Regions from separate parts of the Oceanobacillus sp. FSL K6-2867 genome, predicted to be linked through region 2. Evidence: a T-box and tRNA genes for the amino acid it is inferred to sense, from the RefSeq annotation. Region 2 holds a T-box; the other holds one or more tRNA genes.
The links. A T-box is a leader RNA that pairs with one kind of tRNA and senses whether it is charged. The one in region 2 lies ahead of alaS (alanine--tRNA ligase), so its partner is inferred to be a tRNA-Ala.

Region 1 (3,574 bases), 1.8 Mb from region 2:
CTCACGGTCTGACTTCACAGCACTTAGAACGCTCTCCTACCATTGTTCGTAAGAACAATCCGCAGCTTCGGTGATACGTTTAGCCCCGGTACATTTTCGGCGCAGAGTCACTCGACCAGTGAGCTATTACGCACTCTTTAAATGATGGCTGCTTCTAAGCCAACATCCTGGTTGTCTGGGCAACTCCACATCCTTTTCCACTTAACGTATACTTTGGGACCTTAGCTGGCGGTCTGGGCTGTTTCCCTTTCGACTATGAACCTTATCACCCATAGTCTGACTCCCAAGTAAAAGTAACTGGCATTCGGAGTTTGACTGAATTCGGTAACCCGGTGAGGGCCCCTAGTCCAATCAGTGCTCTACCTCCAGTACTCTATTTCTTGAGGCTAGCCCTAAAGCTATTTCGGAGAGAACCAGCTATCTCCGTGTTCGATTGGCATTTCACCCCTACCCACACCTCATCCCCGCATTTTTCAACATACGTGGGTTCGGGCCTCCAGTCAGTGTTACCTGACCTTCACCCTGGACATGGGTAGATCACACGGTTTCGGGTCTACGACCGCATACTCATTCGCCCTATTCAGACTCGCTTTCGCTGCGGCTCCGTGTCTTCCACTTAACCTTGCATACGATCGTAACTCGCCGGTCCATTCTACAAAAGGTACGCCGTTACCCATTAACGGGCTTCGACTACTTGTAGGCACACGGTTTCAGGTTCTATTTCACTCCCCTCCCGGGGTGCTTTTCACCTTTCCCTCACGGTACTGGTTCACTATCGGTCACTAGGGAGTATTTAGCCTTGGGAGATGGTCCTCCCGGATTCCGACGGAATTTCACGTGTTCCGCCGTACTCAGGATACACTCCGGAGAGAATTCCTTTTCAATTACAGGGCTCTTACCTTCTTTGGCTGACCGTTCCAGGTCGATTCGTTTAAAGAATTCCTTGGTAACTCCAATGGAATGTCCTACAACCCCAGAAAGCAAGCTTTCTGGTTTGGGCTCTTTCCGTTTCGCTCGCCGCTACTCAGGAAATCGATTTTTCTTTCTCTTCCTCCGGGTACTGAGATGTTTCAGTTCCCCGGGTCTACCTCATGCACCCTATGTATTCAGATGCATGTACTGTTCCATTACGAACAGTGGGTTCCCCCATTCGGAAATCCCCGGATCAAAGTTTACTTACAACTCCCCGAGGCATATCGGTGTTAGTCCCGTCCTTCATCGGCTCCTAGTGCCAAGGCATCCACCGTGCGCCCTTATTCACTTAACTAAGTTACAGTAAATAAGCGTACTAATTATTAGCCTTGCTTTACATTAAAAATATTGATGTCGTTGTTACTCTTATTTAGTTTTCAAGGTACAAAAATGGAGCCTAGCGGGATCGAACCGCTGACCTCCTGCGTGCAAGGCAGGCGCTCTCCCAGCTGAGCTAAGGCCCCGTAATATAAAATATTTTAATAGATGGTGGGCCTGAGTGGACTCGAACCACCGACCTCACGCTTATCAGGCGTGCGCTCTAACCAGCTGAGCTACAGGCCCATCTATTTTAAGTATAAGTGAAAGAAATTGATCTCTCAAAACTGAACCAAACAACACAGTATGTCGGGCCTACAGGATGTAGGTCATGCCGATATTGCCACAGGACGTGGCGATCTTAATCGGCCTTCCTTAACCCGTAGGGTTCCGTAATAATCCTTAGAAAGGAGGTGATCCAGCCGCACCTTCCGATACGGCTACCTTGTTACGACTTCACCCCAATCATTAGTCCCACCTTCGGCGGCTGGCTCCAAAAGGTTACCTCACCGACTTCGGGTGTTACCAACTCTCGTGGTGTGACGGGCGGTGTGTACAAGGCCCGGGAACGTATTCACCGCGGCATGCTGATCCGCGATTACTAGCGATTCCGGCTTCATGTAGGCGAGTTGCAGCCTACAATCCGAACTGAGAATGGTTTTATGGGATTGGCTTGACCTCGCGGGTTCGCTTCCCTTTGTTCCATCCATTGTAGCACGTGTGTAGCCCAGGTCATAAGGGGCATGATGATTTGACGTCATCCCCACCTTCCTCCGGTTTGTCACCGGCAGTCACCTTAGAGTGCCCAACTAAATGCTGGCAACTAAGATCAAGGGTTGCGCTCGTTGCGGGACTTAACCCAACATCTCACGACACGAGCTGACGACAACCATGCACCACCTGTCACTCTGTCCCCGAAGGGAAAGCTCTATCTCTAGAGTTGTCAGAGGATGTCAAGACCTGGTAAGGTTCTTCGCGTTGCTTCGAATTAAACCACATGCTCCACCGCTTGTGCGGGCCCCCGTCAATTCTTTTGAGTTTCAGCCTTGCGGCCGTACTCCCCAGGCGGAGTGCTTAATGCGTTAACTTCAGCACTAAGGGGCGGAAACCCCCTAACACCTAGCACTCATCGTTTACGGCGTGGACTACCAGGGTATCTAATCCTGTTCGCTACCCACGCTTTCGCTCCTCAGCGTCAGTTACAGACCAGAGAGTCGCCTTCGCCACTGGTGTTCCTCCACATCTCTACGCATTTCACCGCTACACGTGGAATTCCACTCTCCTCTTCTGTACTCAAGTCCTCCAGTTTCCAATGACCCTCCACGGTTAAGCCGTGGGCTTTCACATCAGACTTAAAAGACCGCCTGCGAGCGCTTTACGCCCAATAATTCCGGACAACGCTTGCCACCTACGTATTACCGCGGCTGCTGGCACGTAGTTAGCCGTGGCTTTCTGGTTAGGTACCGTCAAGGCTGGGTCAGTTACTACCCAACTTGTTCTTCCCTAACAACAGAGTTTTACGATCCGAAAACCTTCATCACTCACGCGGCGTTGCTCCGTCAGACTTTCGTCCATTGCGGAAGATTCCCTACTGCTGCCTCCCGTAGGAGTCTGGGCCGTGTCTCAGTCCCAGTGTGGCCGATCACCCTCTCAGGTCGGCTACGCATCGTCGCCTTGGTGAGCCGTTACCCCACCAACTAGCTAATGCGCCGCGGGCCCATCTGTAAGTGACAGCCGAAACCGTCTTTTATCTTCTCACCATGAGATGAAAAGTATTATCCGGTATTAGCTCACGTTTCCGCGAGTTATCCCGATCTTACAGGCAGGTTGCCCACGTGTTACTCACCCGTCCGCCGCTCATTCCACAAACATCACCTCAGATGAGGGTCAGTTTGCTTCCTGCGCTCGACTTGCATGTATTAGGCACGCCGCCAGCGTTCGTCCTGAGCCAAGATCAAACTCTCCAAAAAAGTTTGTAATACTTAGCTGTTGTAGAAGCTGACTTCTACTTGTTTTAAAAAGAAAAACGAGTTTCCTTTTTCTTGACATACTGGTTGTTTTGTTCAGTTTTCAAAGATCAATTTATTATAATGTCGTTTTTTGCGACGAAATATAATATAACATGGTATCAATTTGTTGTCAACACGTTTTTACAAAAACTTTTTTCGTTTCGCAGAAAATGTTTTATCAAGCGACAACAGAATTTAATATAGCATAATAAAAACAATTGGGCAATAGGAAAATTTAAAAAATAATAATTATGATTAATCTATATCTTCTATCT
Region 2 (3,574 bases):
TCGTCACATGGCAACCACCACATAGCTCTAGACTGTAATCACCAATTTGAACAACTCTTACAACATCGCCATATTTTTCACCAAATAAAGCCATTGCACCCATCTCTTTTGCTTCATCCAGTTTCTTATTATCTATAACCAACGCAATGGATTCCCACACTTTTTCATTAACAATATGCTCAATCTCTTTCAGTTCATCTTTTGTAACAGCATTAAAATGGGAGAAATCAAAACGTAATCGTTCTGGTGTTACTAATGAACCAGCTTGATTTACATGTGTGCCTAAAACATCCTTCAATGCTTGGTGTAGTAGATGTGTCGCCGTATGGTTTTTGATGATTGCTGTACGGAAACGTTCATCAACAATTGCTTTTACATTATCACCAATATGAAATTCTCCATCCTTTATTTCAACTCGATGAATATGCTGACCTTTCGGCGACTTTTGTACATCGAGCACATATGCAGATGCATTTTCTGTATATAGCCAGCCATGGTCTGCAACCTGTCCACCACTTTCTGCATAAAAAGGTGTCTGATTTAAAAATAATAAAACTTCATCACCCTTTTGTACGGTACCAACAACTTCTTTTCCCCCTATAATTGATGCTATTGTTGTATCTATTTCTAGCTGCTGATAGCCAATAAATTCACTCTCAATATCAATTTCACTTAAAATTGTATCCTGAACCTGCATAGAATCTACCTTTTGTCTTGCACTTCTTGCACGTTCTCGCTGCTTTTCCATTTCTTGCTCATAGCCAGTCTGATCCACTGTAAAGCCTTGCTGTTCTACATATTCTTCAGTCAGCTCTTTCGGGAAGCCGTACGTATCATAGAGCCGGAACACTTCTTCACCAGGAAACACCGTATTTCCAGCAGCTTTTTCCCGGTCCATAATGGTGGATAAAATATGCAATCCATCATTGAGCGTTTCATGGAACCTTTCCTCTTCTACTTTAATAATGTTTTGAATAAACTCTTGTTGGCCCAATACCTCCGGATAGAAATCCTTCATAATATTGCCAACAGTATTAACCAGCTCATACATAAACGGTTTCTCAATACCAATTTCTTTAGCAAACCGGACAGCTCTTCGAATTAACCTTCTTAATACATAGCCTCTGCCTTCATTAGATGGTACTGCCCCATCGCCAATTGCAAAGCTTACCGTACGAATATGGTCAGCGATAACTTTAAATGCCGTATCGCCCGCGTCACTTTTTCCATAGGAAGTATTGGCAAGATTTTCTGTTTTTCGGATAATCGGCATAAATAAATCCGTATCAAAATTCGTTGGTACTTGCTGAATGATCGATGTCAAACGTTCAAGTCCCATGCCTGTATCGATATTTTTCTTTGGCAGCGGTGTATACGTATCATCTGGATTATGATTAAACTGAGAAAATACAAGATTCCATACTTCCAAATAACGACTATTCTCTCCACCTGGGTAAAGCTCTGGATCATTTGGATCGTTTCCGAATGCCTCACCGCGGTCATAGAAAATTTCCGTATTCGGTCCGCTAGGTCCCTCCCCAATATCCCAGAAGTTTTCCTCTAAGCGAATAATCCGTTCTTTTGGTATTTGGATCTCATTCAACCATATATCGTAAGCTTCATCATCTTCTGGATGCACGGTAACAGATAGTAATTCCTTATCAAATCCAATCCATTTCTCATCCGTTAAGAATTCCCACGCCCATTCAATTGCTTCCTTTTTGAAATAATCGCCAATGGAGAAATTACCAAGCATTTCAAAAAAAGTGTGGTGTCTTGCTGTGAAACCAACATTTTCAATATCATTTGTTCGTATTGCCTTCTGAGCATTCACTATACGCGGATTTTTCGGAATCACCCGACCGTCGAAATATTTCTTTAATGTTGCAACTCCGCTGTTGATCCATAGTAATGTCGGGTCATCGACAGGCACTAGTGAAGCGCTTGGCTCTACTTGATGTCCTTTCTCTTTAAAAAAATCAATAAATAATTGTCTAATTTCTGCTGAGCTTAATTGTTTCATAATTCATTCCTCCAAACGTTCTATAAAATTAAAAAAATCTCCTCTCTGCATGATTGCAGGGACGAGATTTGTTCGCGGTACCACCCTAATTATGAATGACAAAATCATTCATCACTTAAACATGGTAACGGTTTGAGACCGACGGGGATTAACCGTACTCCGGCTTAGCTTTCCATGAGACTATGTTTAGGATTTCTTTCAACCAAGGAAACCCCTCTCTTTAAACTAGCTGTTCATGTACTTTGTGCCTTCTTTGCGTTTCATATATTATGATAGCGTAATTATAAGGAACTTTAGTTGCATTGTCAATGATTAGACCGCAGAGAAACAAACTGTACGACAATCACTTTTAAAATCGTTAATGCAGGAACAGCCAATATCATGCCCCACACTCCAAATAATTGACCACCCAATAGTAATACAAAGATTATTGCTACGGGATGTATTTTAACCGTTTTCCCCATAATATACGGTGATAAAAGGTTGCCTTCAATTACCTGTATAATAAAAATAGCAATAATCACAAATATGACAGTGTTGCCTCCTGTTGTATAGGAAATCATTACCGCAGGGATTGCACCAATGATTGGTCCGAAATACGGAATAATATTCGTAACACCCATTACAATCGCTAACAGCAGCGCATAATTAACGTCCAGCAATTTAAAAATTATTAGACATGCAATACTGACAAACAAGCTGACAATAAGCTGTCCTCGAATGTATCCGCCAAGTCCTTTATCCACTTCCTTCACTAATTCAGTCGCTTCATCCTTATATTTATGTGGAATAAACCACATAAAAAAAGATTCGATCTTTACATAATCCTTAATGAAGTAAAAGACTAATACCGGGATAACAGTTATAATGATAATCATGTCAAATATTCTTGTAAAGCCTCCGACTAATTTGCCAAGCAAATGATCCAAGGAGATTTCTATTGTTGCTACAAGCTGATCAATTTTGTCATGTACCGTTTCAGGTAAAAACGAAGTATAGCTGTATACTTGATAAATCCAGTTTTCGTACATGTGAATGAATTCAGGCAGATTATCATTAAGATCACGGACTTGATGGACAATAGCAGGATATCCTTTATAAAATAAATATCCAGCTCCACCGAAGAATACTAAATAGATCAGCAGGATAGAAAGACCTCGATGAATATTCCACTCATGTAATTTTTCCACTAGTGGATGGAGCAAATAAGCAATTAATGCAGCAACTATAAAAGGAATAAACAGTTTCCATAAAAATGAAAAAAAGGCTTCGTAATATGGCATTGTTTTTACAAGCAAAAAGGAAAAAATAAATAAAACAATCCCAATTAATAGCCAATAAAGTAATCGAAAGCGTTTTTTATCCTCAGCCATGATAGACACTCCTCGGGCGTATTGTAGTTATCTCACGTTTCCGGCTGAGAGTGTCTATGGTAATCTTCTTTCCTCTTTCGTAAACAAATCATCTAGTGAGCTTAAGCTTCCATCAGCTTCAATTTGATGTACCATTAACTCATTGCTTGTCACTGTCATTTCAATAAAGCAGGTCCAG

Region 1: it has a tRNA-Ala gene. The T-box ahead of alaS (alanine--tRNA ligase) is inferred to sense a tRNA for this amino acid. The anticodon was not compared.

Annotation. Positions count from the first base shown of each region.
Region 1 covers NZ_CP150144.1:1,847,206-1,850,779, forward strand. Annotated here, with positions in the region: rRNA gene NSQ77_RS09140 (23S ribosomal RNA) at 1-1,267, opposite strand, end outside; tRNA gene NSQ77_RS09145 (tRNA-Ala) at 1,364-1,436, opposite strand; tRNA gene NSQ77_RS09150 (tRNA-Ile) at 1,460-1,536, opposite strand; rRNA gene NSQ77_RS09155 (16S ribosomal RNA) at 1,697-3,260, opposite strand.
Region 2 covers NZ_CP150144.1:88,273-91,846, forward strand. Annotated here, with positions in the region: gene alaS (alanine--tRNA ligase) at 1-2,023, opposite strand, end outside; T-box leader at 2,078-2,286, opposite strand; gene NSQ77_RS00455 (AI-2E family transporter) at 2,329-3,396, opposite strand; gene NSQ77_RS00460 (hypothetical protein) at 3,451-3,574, opposite strand, start outside.